3 linked regions of the Sediminicoccus sp. KRV36 genome follow. The protein of the gene in region 3 interacts with the protein of the main gene of each other region in a pairwise test. Links are inferred from orthologs where the notes say so. Each region holds a gene or a part of one and is shown on either strand. Other genes may lie near its edges.

Evidence for each region. Proteins that work in one complex are often made in the same cells at the same time.
Region 1: the proteins of LHU95_RS14395 (region 3) and LHU95_RS15845 interact in binary tests that used the Escherichia coli proteins (3 or more experiments, as listed by UniProt). The link is inferred for Sediminicoccus sp. KRV36 from one-to-one orthologs.
Region 2: the proteins of LHU95_RS14395 (region 3) and LHU95_RS00720 interact in binary tests that used the Escherichia coli proteins (3 or more experiments, as listed by UniProt). The link is inferred for Sediminicoccus sp. KRV36 from one-to-one orthologs.

What each region holds. Positions count from the first base shown.
Region 1 is NZ_CP085081.1:3,342,020-3,346,122, forward strand. The notes cover bases 1,266-4,103. They hold LHU95_RS15845 (P-II family nitrogen regulator), read left to right. Parts: upstream 1,266-2,434; coding sequence 2,435-2,773; downstream 2,774-4,103. Other genes in these bases: LHU95_RS15840 (aminotransferase), read right to left, coding at 1,266-2,144; glnA (type I glutamate--ammonia ligase), read left to right, coding at 2,921-4,103. In the rest of the region: LHU95_RS15825 (tripartite tricarboxylate transporter substrate-binding protein), read right to left, coding at 1-242; LHU95_RS15835 (hypothetical protein), read right to left, coding at 701-949; more of LHU95_RS15840, read right to left, coding at 954-1,265. UniProt on the Escherichia coli protein: P-II indirectly controls the transcription of the glutamine synthetase gene (glnA). P-II prevents NR-II-catalyzed conversion of NR-I to NR-I-phosphate, the transcriptional activator of GlnA. When P-II is uridylylated to P-II-UMP, these events are reversed.
Region 2 is NZ_CP085081.1:160,594-164,837, forward strand. Bases 1,266-4,244 are described here. They hold LHU95_RS00720 (P-II family nitrogen regulator), read left to right. Parts: upstream 1,266-2,575; coding sequence 2,576-2,914; downstream 2,915-4,244. Other genes in these bases: LHU95_RS00710 (UbiH/UbiF/VisC/COQ6 family ubiquinone biosynthesis hydroxylase), read right to left, coding at 1,266-2,375; LHU95_RS00715 (hypothetical protein), read right to left, coding at 2,386-2,598; LHU95_RS00725 (ammonium transporter), read left to right, coding at 2,989-4,244. Also shown: LHU95_RS00705 (VCBS domain-containing protein), read left to right, coding at 1-1,077; more of LHU95_RS00710, read right to left, coding at 1,113-1,265. UniProt on the Escherichia coli protein: Involved in the regulation of nitrogen metabolism. Regulates the activity of its targets by protein-protein interaction in response to the nitrogen status of the cell.
Region 3 is NZ_CP085081.1:3,060,895-3,066,426, reverse strand. What follows is about bases 1,474-4,473. They hold LHU95_RS14395 (ATP-binding protein), read left to right. Parts: upstream 1,474-2,388; coding sequence 2,389-3,558; downstream 3,559-4,473. Other genes in these bases: ntrC (nitrogen regulation protein NR(I)), read left to right, coding at 3,555-4,473; dusB (tRNA dihydrouridine synthase DusB), read left to right, coding at 1,474-2,392. In the rest of the region: ispD (2-C-methyl-D-erythritol 4-phosphate cytidylyltransferase), read right to left, coding at 99-1,244; more of dusB, read left to right, coding at 1,355-1,473; more of ntrC, read left to right, coding at 4,474-4,997; LHU95_RS14385 (PAS domain-containing sensor histidine kinase), read left to right, coding at 5,041-5,532.

The DNA.
Region 1 (4,103 bases), 280 kb from region 3 along the record:
CGCGCCACCACCTCAGACGCCACGATGCCGGCCCCGCCCACCCGATTCTCGACCACGATGGGCTGCGACAGATGCGCGGACATCGCCTCCGCCAGCACGCGGGCGCCGACATCCGTGGCACCTCCGGCGGCAAAGGGAACGACCAGGCGGATGGGCCGTTCGGGGAAGGCGGCGGCAGGCTCGGCCAGGACAGCAGGGGCCAGGGCGAGCAGGCCCGCCGTCAGCGCGCGGCGCAGGGACATGATTTCCTCCGGGGTGTATTTTGCGCTGGTGTAGCAGGCTTTCAGCCGCCTGGGGACAGCACGCAGAGTTCCGTGGTTCCGGTCGCGCAGCCCGCCAAGCGCAACCTGCCCGGAGGCTTCCACACGGCGGAGAGCATCCGCGCACCGCCTTGGCACTGGGGCCGGTCCGGCCAAGAGCCGGGTGGAAGGCAGGCCGCACATGGCCCGGCCAACGCGGCACCTCCACACTGCCGGAAACACGCCCGGCGGTTCGCCCGGGGTGCTTCGAGAAGCGGGCGGAAGCCTCGTCAGCGCGCGTTGCAAGGCGCCGCTCGGCCCGGGCAAGGGCTGAACTGAATGTGCGGATGGGCGATCGACGGGGCTCGAACCCGCGACATCCAAGACCACAACCTGGCGCTCTGCCAACTGAGCTACGACCGCCGCACGGCGGGCTGGATAGGCCCGCTCTGCCGCCTGCGTCAACCCGCCGCCAGCACAGCCCTTCCCCGCGCCGTCAGATGGATGCGCGCATCCGACATGACGCCGGCGCCGGGCACGATCTCGACGAGACCATCCAGCAGCGCATCCTCCCACACCGAGAGGCGCGGGCAGGAGCTGCGCCAAGCCTCCATGGTCTGGGCATAGACGCGCGGTTCGGCCGCGATCCAGCGCAGCAGGTTGCCCGTCGCCAGCGCCAGCGCATCGGGCGTGATGCCAGTGGCGCTCATGGCCTTATCCGGCGACCCGGCGGGCTTGCCCGCGCGCCGCCATCCAGCGGCCGATGCGGGAGAGTGCCTCGCGCAGAACGCTTTCATTCTTGCAGAAGGCGAAGCGGGCGTAGTGATTGGGCGGATTCTCGCCGGCATAGAAGGCCGTGACGGGAATCGCCGTCACCTTGGCCTCTTCCGTCAGGGCGCGGCAAAAGGCCACGTCATCGCCCGTGAAGCCAATCGAGCGGATATCGGCCGTCACGAAATAGCTGCCCATGGCCGGCAGGACGTTGAAGCCCAATTCGGTGAGCCCAGCCGAGAGGATATCCCGGCGTGCCGCGAGATCGGCACCGAGCGAGGCGAAATAGGCATCATCCTTGGCGAGCCCCACGGCCACCGCGCGTTGCAGGTTGGGCGGCGTGGTGAAGGTCAGGTTCTGGTGCGCCTTGGCCACATTGGGCGCCAATGCGCGGTCGCAGGTGACATAGCCGACCTTCCAGCCGGTCAGGTTGAAGGTCTTGCCCGCGCTGCCGATGCGCAGGCACCGCTCCCGCATGCCCGGCAGCGTCATCAGCGGGATATGCTTCCAGCCATCATAGGTCAGATGCTCATAGACCTCGTCGCAGATGGCGTAGCAGTCGTGCCGCGTCACGAGATCGGCGATGAAGGCGAGCTCGGCGGCGGTGAAGACCTTGCCCGTCGGGTTCATTGGCGTGTTGAACAGGATGGCCTTGGTCCTGGGGCCGAAAGCGGCGGCCAGTTCGGCGCGCGGCAATTCCCACTTGGGCGGGTTGAGGCGGACGATGCGCGGGATGGCACCCAGCAGCTTCACCGTGGGGGCGTAGGTGTCATAGAGCGGCTCGATCAGCACGACCTCATCGCCCGGATTGAGCACGGCCATCAGGCTTGCCGTGATCGCCTCGGTGGCGCCGGAAGTGACGATGACCTCGGCATTGGGGTCCACCTCGATGCCGTAGAAGCGCTGGTTGGCGGTGGCGACGGCCTGGCGCAGCTCGGGCACGCCGGTCATGGGCGGGTATTGGTTGCGGCCATCCATCAGCGCGTCGGCCGCGGCCTGGAGCACATCGGGCGGGCCATCGTAATCCGGGAAGCCCTGGCCGAGGTTGATGGCGCCATGTTGGACCGCCAATGCGGACATGACGGTGAAGATCGTCGTGCCCGTGGCGGAGAGCAGTTCGTTCATCGGCTTCATCGGCGGCATACCTTGGCGCGAGTGGATTGTTACGCGCCTTAGCATGGCGATCCCCCCCCGACCACGCAAGGATTGGGCCGTCCAGCTGCCTTTATCCCGGGCAGCATGCCCGTCTTTCGGGCTTGCCCCTCGGGCAAACAGCCTGGAACCACCTCCTGACACGATTGCGCCCGCTGGCCGCCGCGTGCAAAAGGCTGTCGGCTTACTGCTGGCGACAAGCATCGCCACCGGGGCCAATCGGGAAACGTCATGGGCCAGTCATTCGCCCAGGCACAGACATGTTGGATGCGATGAAAAAGATCGAGGCCATCATCAAGCCCTTCAAACTCGATGAGGTGAAGGACGCCCTGCACGAGATCGGCCTGCAAGGCCTGACGGTGCTTGAGGCCAAGGGTTTCGGCCGGCAGAAAGGCCATACGGAGCTGTATCGCGGCGCCGAGTATGTCGTGGACTTTCTGCCCAAGGTAAAGATCGAGGTGATCTGCGCCGATGACATGCTGGAACGCGCTGTCGAGGCCATCCAGGCCGCTGCCCGGACCGGCCGCATCGGCGATGGCAAGATCTTCGTCTCGGACATTGCCGAGGTGATCCGTATCCGCACCGGCGAGCGGGGCGAGGACGCGGTCTGAGGTTGCTGCCTCTCCCGGGCTCGGGAGGGGCGAGATTTTCGTCGCATGCCGGCCCTGGGGGCGTCCCTGGCCAGCAAGGCGGCGCCCATGCGGGACGCGCCCGCGGGGAAATTTCCACAGGGACGCAGGCAACAGGACAGAGACGACATGGCGATGAATTCCCCCGAGAGCGTCTCCAAGGTCATGGAAATGATCAAGGAGAACAGCGTGGAGTATGTGGACTTCCGCTTCACCGACCCGCGCGGCAAGTGGCAGCACACGGCCCAGCACGTCTCGACCGTCGAGGAAGAGACCTTCGAGGAAGGCATCATGTTCGATGGCTCCTCCATCGCCGGCTGGAAGGCGATCAACGAGTCCGACATGATCCTGATGCCCGACGCGGCGTCGGCCTGCATGGACCCCTTCTCGGCCAAGCCGCAGCTGATCCTGTTTTGCGACATCTATGAGCCCTCGACCGGCCAGCGCTACAACCGCGACCCGCGCTCGACCGCCAAGAAGGCCGAAGAATACCTGAAGAGCACGGGCCTGGGCGACACCGCCTTCTTCGGCCCGGAAGCCGAGTTCTTCGTGTTCGACAATGTGAAGTTCGGCACGGGCGGCAATTTCGGCCATTTCAGCCTGGACAGCATCGAAGGCCCCGGCGCCTCGATGAAGGACTTCCCCGAGGGCAACATGGGCCACCGCCCGGGCGTCAAGGGCGGCTACTTCCCGGTGAACCCCGTGGACAGCGAAGTGGACCTGCGCGCCGAAATGCTCTCGACCATGATCGAGATGGGCGTCGTCGGCGAGAAGCACCACCACGAGGTGGCGCAGTCGCAGCATGAGCTCGGCACCAAGTTCGGGACGCTGGTGCTGCAGGCCGACCACATGCAGATCTACAAGTATGTGATCCACAATGTGGCGCACAGCTACGGCAAGTCGGCCACCTTCATGCCGAAGCCGATCTACGGCGACAACGGCTCGGGCATGCACGTGCACCAGTCCATCTGGAAGGATGGCAAGCCGATGTTCGCCGGCAACGCCTATGCCGACCTCAGCGAGATGGCGCTCTACTACATCGGCGGCATCATCAAGCACGCCAAGGCACTGAACGCCTTCACCAACCCGCTGACCAACAGCTACAAGCGGCTGATCCCGGGCTTCGAGGCCCCTGTGCTGCTGGCCTATTCGGCCCGCAACCGCTCCGCCTCCTGCCGCATCCCGTATGCGACGAACCCGAAGGCCAAGCGCGTCGAGGTTCGCTTCCCCGATCCGGGTGCCAACCCCTACCTCGCCTTCTCGGCGATGCTGATGGCGGGCCTGGATGGCATCAAGAACAAGATCCACCCCG
Region 2 (4,244 bases), 2.9 Mb from region 3 along the record:
CTCGGCGATGGCGGCGACGGCAATGACACCATTGACGCGTATCAGGGCCGCGGGACCATCACCGTTCTGGGTGGCGACGGCAACGACCTGATCTACGCATCCTACCAAGCGACGAGCCAGACGATCGACGGTGGTGCCGGCGATGATACGCTGCTGTATCTGGGTTACAGGGCCGGCGTCACCGTCAATGCGGGGAATGGCGCGGATAGCCTCACTTTTTGGACGAACACGAACGCCAATGCCCTGGTCACGCTGGGCAGCGGCAGCGACGTGATGGGTATCCATGACGTTTGGGCTGGCGGCACAAACCTCGCGACCGTCACCGATTTCGCTGCCGGCAGCGGCGGCGACGTGATCCTGCTCAACAACTTCCTGGCCGGGCTGCAAGGCTGGGATGGCAGCGCCAACCCCTTCGGTGCGGGCTTCATGCGCCTGCTCACCGCGGGCAGTGATACCCTCTTCCAGATTGACCGCGACGGCGGCGGCAACAGCTACACCACCGTCTACACACTCCAAAACACCAACGCCGCCAACTTCACGCTGGCCAACTTCACGCCGCTCTACCCGCCCGATGGCGATGGCATTCAGGGCCAGGTCATCACCGGAACCGGCGCGCTCTCCGGCTTCTTCGGTAATGACAGCATCACGGGCGGCAATGGCGCGGATACGCTGAGTGGCGGGAATGGTAATGACACGCTGCTGGCCGGCGGCGGGGATGATCGGCTCATCGGTGGCTTCGGCCGGGATTGGATGACGGGCGGCAGCGGTGCCGATGCCTTCGTCTTCAACATCATGACCGAAGGCCCGGACCAGATCGCCGATTTTACCTCGGCCGATGACACGCTGTTGTTCAACGCGGCGGCCTTCAACATCGCGGGCGGCAGCACTGTTTCCCTGGCCGGCACCTCCGGCGGCGTGACCAGCTTCAGCGTCTCCAGCCGCCCCACCGCCAGCTTCCAATACGAGGCGGATGGCGATCTCTGGTGGCTGGACAGCACCGCTCAGGCACCGCAACTCCTGCTGGCCACACTGCAAGGCACGCCGAGCCTGCAAGCCAGTGACTTGGTATTCTTCTGACCCGGGAGCGAGGGCGCCGCAAAGGCACCCTCGCTTCACCCGCGAAGCGGCAGCCCCATCGCCTGCCTTGCAAAGGCCCGCTTCAGCCCGGGGATCCGGTCCACCGCCGCGATCCCCAGCCGCCGCGCCCAGCGGATCGGCCCGATGTCATTGCCGAACAGTTTTTCCAGCACATGCGTGGCACCGATCATCATCAGCGCATCCGGCCGCCGCTGCGCCTGATACCGTGCCAAAAGCGCGGTGCTTCCCACATCCTCGCCGGCGGCATGCGCTTCGGCCACCAGGTCGGTCAGGGCCGCCACGTCGCGGAAGCCGATATTCAGCCCCTGCCCGGCGATGGGGTGCATGCCATGCGCCGCATCGCCCACCAAAGCCAGGCGCCCAGCCACGTAGCGCGTCGCGTGCATGGCGGTCAGCGGGTAGTGCCAGCGGCGGCCGATGGGCTCGATCTCGCCCAGATGCCCGCCGATCCGCCGGCGCAACTCCCGGGCGAAATCCGCGTCGGGCAGGGCCAGCATGCGCATCGCGACACTGCGCCGCTCGGTCCAGACAAAGGATGAGGCATGCGGCCAGGCGCTGGTGCCGAAGCTGCCCAGGTCCGCCAGCGGCAATTGCGCGAAGGGGCCGGCGGGGAGAAATAGCTCCAGCGCGCGGTTGTGGTGCGGCTTTTCATGCGCAAAGGCGCCGACCATGCCGACCTGTCCGTAATCATGCCGGGCCGTCCCGATCCCCGCCTGCTGCCGCAGCGGGCTGCCGCGCCCCTCGGCGCCGACCACCAGCCGCGCGCGGATCACCCGCCCATCCGCCAGGGTCACGGTGGCGCCCTCGGCATCGCGGGTCACCTTCGCTGTCATCGGCGCGAAGGCCTGCAGATGCGCCAGATGCGGCAGCCGGGCGTTCAGCGCCACGCGCAGCGCCCGCGCCTCGACCATCCAGCCAAAGGGCTCATCCGCCACCTCGGCGGCTTCGAAATCGAGATCGAGCGAGGAGGGCGCCTCCCCCACGCGGCCATCTGCCACCTTGATGCCCTCGATGGGGCAGGGCGCGCTGGGCAGGCGCTCCCAGATGCCGGCGCGCTCCAGCAGGCGCTTGGAGGCGAGTGCTATGGCATAGGCGCGGCCATCGAAGCCGGCGAGTTCCATAGGCGGCAGCGGGGCGGCATCCACCACGGCGACGGGCACGCCCCGCGCGGCCAGGGCCGCGGCCAGCGTGGCACCGACCGGGCCGGCGCCGATGATGGCAACAGCAACCTCCAGCGTCGGGTGGGATATCGGGTTAGGAGCGGCGATCAGGTTCATGCCTGCAAGCTTAGGCCATTCCCGTCTTGTGCAAGAGATGGGGCGAAAGACTCGTCTTCACGCCTGCAACGATGCCCGAAAAACGGGCAATTCCATCGGCAAGCCCCGGCCACGCCTGGGTTTTCGCGTTGGCACGAGTCTTGGATAGCAAAGCCAGCGGTCGGAGTTGAGCCGGCGCAATATTCAGGAAAGGCAGGCGGATGAAGCTCGTGATGGCGATCATCAAGCCCTTCAAGCTCGATGAGGTGCGCGATTCGCTCACGCCCCTCGGCGTGCAGGGGCTGACGGTGACGGAGGTGAAGGGGTTCGGCCGGCAAAAGGGGCAGACCGAGATCTACCGTGGCGCCGAATACCAGGTGAGCTTCCTGCCCAAGCTCAAGATCGAAGTGGCGGTTGCCTCCGAGCTGGTGGATGCCGTGGTGGAGGCGATTGCCGCCTCGGCCCGGACCGGCAAGATCGGCGACGGCAAGATCTTTGTCCTCGATCTGGACCGCGCGCTGCGCATCCGTACCGGTGAAACCGACGGGGCCGCCCTGTGATCCGCTCCATGCAACCAGATGCGGCGCTGTCGTCCGCCAATTCCCTTGGGAGAAGCCTGACCATGAAACCCTGGATGCGCGGCGCTGTCCTCGCCCCCCTGGTGGCCGCACCGCTGCTGGCGCTCGCGGCCTCTCCGGCACTGGCAGCCGATGCGCCGAAGCTCGATGCCGGCAACACGGCCTGGATGCTGGTCTCCACCTGCCTCGTGCTGATGATGACCATTCCGGGCGTTGCCCTGTTCTACGCTGGCATGGTCCGCAAGAAGACCGTGTTGGCGACGATGATGCAGTCCTTCTTCGTGGCGGCGCTGATCGCCGTCACCTGGATGGTCGCGGGCTATTCCATCGCCTTCGGCAATGGCGGCCAGTTCTTTGGTGATTTCTCCAAGGTCATGCTCTCCGGCATTGGCTGGAATGAGCCCTTCATCCTGGGTGCCGGCATGACCGGCGATCCCGACCCGACGGTGGCGACGACCATCCCGGAGACGGTCTTCTTCATGTTCCAGATGACTTTCGCGATCATCACCGCGGCGCTGATCTTTGGTGCCGTGGCGGACCGCATGAAGTTCAGCGCCGTCTGCCTGTTCATCGTGCCGTGGTCGCTGCTGGTCTATTCGCCGATCGCGCATGCCGTCTGGCATCCGGCCGGCATCATCTTCGCCTGGGGCGCGCTGGATTTCGCCGGCGGTACCGTGGTGCACATCAATGCCGGCGTGGCGGGCCTCGTGGCCAGCCTCGTGCTTGGCAAGCGTGTTGGTTACGGGACGGACAACATGTCCCCCTACAATCTGGGCTTGGCCATGATCGGCGCCTCGCTGCTGTGGGTGGGCTGGTTTGGCTTCAACGCCGGCTCTGCCCTGGCGGCTGATGGCCGTGCGGGCATGGCCATGCTGGTCACGATGGTGGCGGCCGCCATGGGCACGCTGACCTGGGTGTTCGCCGAATGGGCCACCAAGGGCAAGCCCTCGGCACTTGGCGCCATTTCGGGCGCGGTGGCTGGCCTTGTGGCGATCACGCCGGCTTCCGGCTTCGTCTTCCCGGGTGCCGCGCTGGTGATTGGCGGCGTGGCTGGCGTGGTGTGCTTCTGGGCCTCGACGGCGCTGAAGAAGGCACTGGGCTATGATGACAGCCTCGACGCCTTCGGCGTGCATGGCGTTGGTGGCATCGTCGGCGCCCTGCTGACGGGCATCTTCGCCGCTGGCGTGCTGGCCAAGCCGGATGATGCGGAGGCGGCGGTGGCCTTCTCGGGCCTGCTCTATGGCAACTCCGACATGCTGCTGATCCAGGCGAAATCCATCCTGGCGACGCTGGTCTATTCGGCTGTGGCCAC
Region 3 (5,532 bases):
CGCCCTGACAGCTTTGCCTTCCTCAACCTTGCCTTGGCCGCCCCGCATGGGGCGGCTTTTTTTTCGCCCAACGGCTGCCCCCCGGCGATGTCTGCCCGTCAGTCCGGCACCAGCAGGCTGACGGCCGCCTGGCAGGCAATCCCTTCGCCGCGGCCGGTGAAGCCGAGGCGCTCCGTCGTCGTGGCCTTCACCCCGACACGCCCGATCGCCACCCCCATGATTTCGGCCAGCCGCGCCATCATCGCTGGCGCATGCGGGCCGATCTTGGGCTGTTCGCAGATCAGCGTCACATCCGCATTGACCAGCATGGCGCCGCGGGCCGCGACGCGGCCCATGGCGTGCACCAGGAATTGCGCGCTGTCGGCGTCCTTCCAGGTCATCTGCGAGGGCGGGAAATGCCGGCCGATATCGCCCTCGGCCAGGGCGCCGTAGATCGCATCGCAAAGCGCGTGGATGCCGACATCGGCATCCGAATGCCCGTCCAGGCCGAGCGCATGCGGCACGGTAATGCCGCAAAGGATGAGGGGCCGGCCGGGCACCAGGCGATGCACGTCGAAGCCCGTGCCGATGCGGGGCAGTAGGCGGGGCAGGAGGGTGGATTCCACGCGGAGCAGATCCTCAGGGAAGGTGATTTTCACGTTGCTTTCATGGCCGGGCACCAGGGCCACAGCCTCGCCGAGCCATTCCAGCAGCTGGGCGTCATCCGTCGCCTCGGCCCCGGCCTTGTCATGGGCGGCGCGCAATGTTTCGAAGCGGAAGGCCTGCGGCGTTTGGGCGCGAAACAATCCGGCACGGGGCACCGTCTCGCCGATCAGCCCGCCCGCGCCGCGCTTCAGCGTGTCCGAGACGGGCTGGGCCGGGATCGCGCCGGCCTGTTGTTCCAGCGCGGCCAGAAGGGCAGGGATGGTGCCTGGCGGAATCACCGGGCGGGCCGCGTCATGCACCAGGACGATGCTCGGGTTGAGGGCCGCCAGGGCCGCCAGGCCGGCCTTCACGCTGGCCTGGCGCGTGGCCCCGCCGGTCACGGGCGGCAGATGCGGCAGACCCTCCAGCATGGCGGCGACCCGGGCTTCCTCGCCCGCCGCGCAGACCGGCTGGAGCTGCTGGACATGGCCGCCGGCCAGCAGCGCCTCGGCCGCCAGCCGCAGGACCGGGCGGCCGAGCAGCAGGGCATATTGCTTGGGTTCGGGGGCGCCGAAGCGCTCGCCGCGCCCGGCGGCCATCAAAAGTGCGACGATCATGATGCCTCCCGAATAGGCCAGATCGTCACGCCAGGGAATTCGGGGGGCGGAAATCTCGCCGGATGGCACGGCCGGCGTGGACGTGGCGCTTGGTTTTGCGTATGGCTGCACAAATGATGAGCAACCGCCTTCGGCCCATCGTGCTCTCGCCCGATGTGACCATCGAAACGCCCGTGATCCTCGCACCCATGTCCGGGGTGACGGATCTGCCCTTCCGCCGCTTGGCGCGCGCGGAAGGCACGGGGCTTGTGGTGAGCGAGATGATCGCCTCCGCCGCCATGATCCGCGAAAACCGCCAAAGCCTGAAGATGTGCGACACTTCGGACGAGCTGGGCGGCCCCTCCTCGGTGCAGCTCGCCGGCTGCGATCCGGCCGTGATGGCCGATGCCGCCCGCCTCGTGGTGGATAAGGGCGCCGCCATCGTGGACATCAATTTCGGCTGCCCGGTGAAGAAGGTCGCGGTGGGGCAGAGTGCCGGCTCCGCCCTGATGCGCGATGAATTGCGCGCGGCCGCCATTCTGGAGGCGGTGGTGAAGGCCGTCTCCGTCCCCGTCACGCTGAAGATGCGCATGGGCTGGGACCATCAGAGCCTGAACGCGCCCAAGCTCGCCCGCATCGCCGAGGCATGCGGCATCCGCCTGGTGACCATCCATGGCCGCACGCGCCAGCAGCTTTATACCGGCGTCGCGGACTGGGATTTCATCGCCTCGGTCAAGGCGGCGGTTTCCATTCCCGTCATCGCCAATGGCGATATCGTGACGGTGGACAACGCGCTGGATGCGCTGACCCGGGCCGGCGCGGATGGCGTGATGATCGGGCGTGGCTGCTATGGCCGGCCGTGGTTCCCGCGCCAGGTGGCGGCCTTCCTGCGGGATGGCACGCGCCTGCCCGACCCGAGCCTGGAGCAGCAGCTGGCCATACTGCTGCAACATTACCGCGCCATCCTGGAGCATCATGGCGAGGGGATCGGCGTGCGCATGGCGCGCAAGCATGTCGCCTGGTATTCGCGCGGCTTGCCGGGCAGCGCGGAATTCCGCGCCCAGGTGAATCGCGTCGAGATGGGGCAGGCGGCGGAATCGCTGATCCAGGGCTTCTACGGCCCGCTGATCGAAGGCGGGGCGGAACCGCCGGCCTGGCAGGAAGCCGCATGAGCGGCGTGATCAGCCGTGTGGCGGCCCTGGCCCGCCGCCCGCGCCCGCTGGCGCTGCCCGATACGGCGGGCATCCTCTCGGCCCTGCCCATGCCCGCCATTGTCCTCGATGGCGAGGATCGCTTCCGCTTCGCCAACCCGGCGGCCGAGCTGTTCTTCCAGCAATCGCTGCAAAGCCTGCTGGGCATGCAGCTTGCGGAGCTGCTGCCGCCGGATCATCGCCTTTTTGCCTTGCTGCACCAGGTTCGCCTGCAGGACAGCCCGGTTGCGGATCATGACCTGATCCTGGAGAGCCCGCGGCTGCGCCGGCATGGCGTCTCCGTCTATGGCGCCCCGATGCCGGACCTTCCGGAAGGCGTGGTGCTGACGCTGCAGGATGGCTCGACGGCGGCCATGCTGGACCGGCAGTTGCATTTCCTGGGTGCCGCGCGCGGCGCCACCGCCATGGCCGCGATGCTGGCGCATGAGGTGAAGAACCCGCTCTCCGGCATCCGTGGCGCGGCGCAATTGCTGGAACAGGGCGCCTCCGAGGGGGACCGCGAACTCTGCTTGCTCATCCAGGAGGAGAGCGACCGCATCCGCAACCTGGTGGACCGGATGGAGATGTTCTCCGACCGGCCGATCGAGCGGCAGGCGGTGAATATCCATTCCGTGCTGGATCATGTGCGCCGCGTGGCGCAATCGGGCTTCGCCTGCCATCTGCGCATGGTGGAGGAATATGACCCCTCGCTTCCTGCCGTCTGGGGGGACCGGGACCAGCTGATCCAGATTTTGCTTAACCTCGTGAAGAACGCCTCCGAAGCGCTGAGCGATGGCGGCGCCACGGGTGGGGCGGGCGAAATCCACCTCGCCACGGCCTATCACCATGGCGTGCGCATCGCCGTCCCCGGCAGCACCGAGCGCGTGCATCTGCCGCTGCAGGTCATCGTGCGCGACAATGGCCCCGGCATCCCCGAGCCGCTGCGCTCCACCCTGTTCGAGCCCTTCGTGACCACCAAGCGAGGCGGGCAGGGGCTGGGCCTGGCCCTCGTGGCCAAGCTCGTCGCCAATCATGGCGGCCTGATCGAATGCGACAGCCGCCCCGGCCGCACCAGCTTCCGCCTGTCCCTGCCGGCCGAGCCCCCCAATCATGCACGGGGCGAGCCGGCCCATGAGAGTGACGAATGACAGAATCCCGCACCATCCTGATCGCCGATGATGACCGCGCGATCCGTACCGTCCTCTCCCAGGCCCTGACGCGCGCCGGGTATAATGTGCGTGCGACCTCCTCGGCCTCCACGCTGTGGCGTTGGGTGGAGGATGGCGAGGGCGATCTGGTGGTGACCGATGTGGTCATGCCCGATGAGAACGGGCTGGACCTTCTGCCGCGTATCAAGCGGATCCGGCCGGATCTGCGCGTCGTGGTCATGTCGGCACAATCCACCTTCACCACGGCGGTGAAGGCGGCCCAGCGCGGCGCCTTCGAATATCTGCCCAAGCCCTTCGATCTGAAGGAATTGCTGAATGTGGTGGAGCGCGCCTTGGCGCAGCCCGCCACCGCCGTGCCCCCCGATGAGGAGGCCGAACCCGGCGAGCGCCTGCCGCTGGTGGGCCGCAGCACCGCGATGCAGGACATCTACCGGACGGTCGCGCGCCTCACCACGGCGGACCTTACCGTCATGGTCACGGGCGAGAGTGGCACCGGCAAGGAGCTGATCGCCCGCGCGCTGCATGATTATGGCAAGCGCCGGCAGGGGCCCTTCGTGGCCATCAACATGGCGGCGATCCCGCGCGAATTGATCGAGAGCGAGCTGTTCGGCCATGAGCGGGGCGCCTTCACCGGCGCCTTGACGCGCGGCATTGGCCGCTTCGAGCAGGCGGCGGGCGGCACGCTGTTCCTCGACGAAATCGGCGACATGCCGGCCGAGGCGCAAACCCGCCTGCTGCGCGTGTTGCAGGAGGGCGAGTTCACGACCGTGGGCGGCCGCCAGCCGGTCAAGGCGAATGTGCGCATCGTCGCTGCCACACACCGGGATTTGCGCGCCTCCATCCGCGCCGGCCTGTTCCGCGAGGATTTGTTCTACCGCCTGAATGTGGTGCCGATCCGCCTGCCGCCGCTGCGGGAGCGCACGGAGGATATCCCCCTGCTGGCGCGGCATTTCCTGGAGCGCGCGCGGGCCTCGGGCCTGCCCTTGAAGTCGCTCAGCAATGAAGCGCTGGAGCGGCTGAAGCGGCACGCCTGGCCGGGCAATGCGCGCGAATTGGAGAACCTGATGCGGCGCCTCGCCGCACTTTACCCGCAGGAAACCATCGGCGAGGAAGCGGTCGCCGCCGAACTCGCCGAGGCCGAGGCGCCGAGCGACGGCGCGCCGCGTTCGAGCGAGACGCTGGAACAGGCGGTGGAGCGCCACCTGAAGCTGTTCATGGCCGCCCATAAGGACGGCATGCCGATCCGGGACCTGCATGACCGCGTGATTTCGGAAGTGGAGCGGCCCCTGCTGCGCCTCGCACTCAGCGCCACACGCGGCAACCAGATCAAGGCGGCGGCGCTGCTGGGGCTGAACCGCAACACGCTGCGCAAGAAGCTGCGGGACCTGGAGTTGCCGGTCGTGCGCGGTCTGTCGTGACACGGGTTGGCATGACGCGACCTGGCATGAGCAAGCCCTGAGCATGTCCAAGCCAGCCCGGGTGCCGCTGCTGCGGCGCCTTGCCGATATGCTGCTCGGCCGGGGGGTGACATTGGGGCTCGCCGTGGGCGCGCTGGTGATGGGCATCCTCACCTTCGTCGTGCTTTCGGATGGCAGCCCGCTGGGGCCGACGCGTCCGGGCCAGGTGGTCGGCATCGTGCTGGTCAATCTGGCCATCATCCTGCTGCTGCTGGCCTCGCTGGCCGGGCAATTGGTGCGGGTCTGGGCAGAGCGGCGGCGTGGTTCGGCGGGCTCTCGGCTGCACACGCGGCTTGTGCTGCTGTTCTCCGTGGTCGCGATCGTGCCGGCCATGCTGCTGGCGGGGTTTTCCGCCATCTTCTTCAACCTGGGCATCCAGGCCTGGTTCAGTGACCGGGTGCGCACGGCGCTCGAAGCCTCGCTGGTGGCGAGCCGGGCCTATTTCGAGGAACACCAGAACAATATCCGCGCCGATGCGCTGGTCATGGCCAATGAT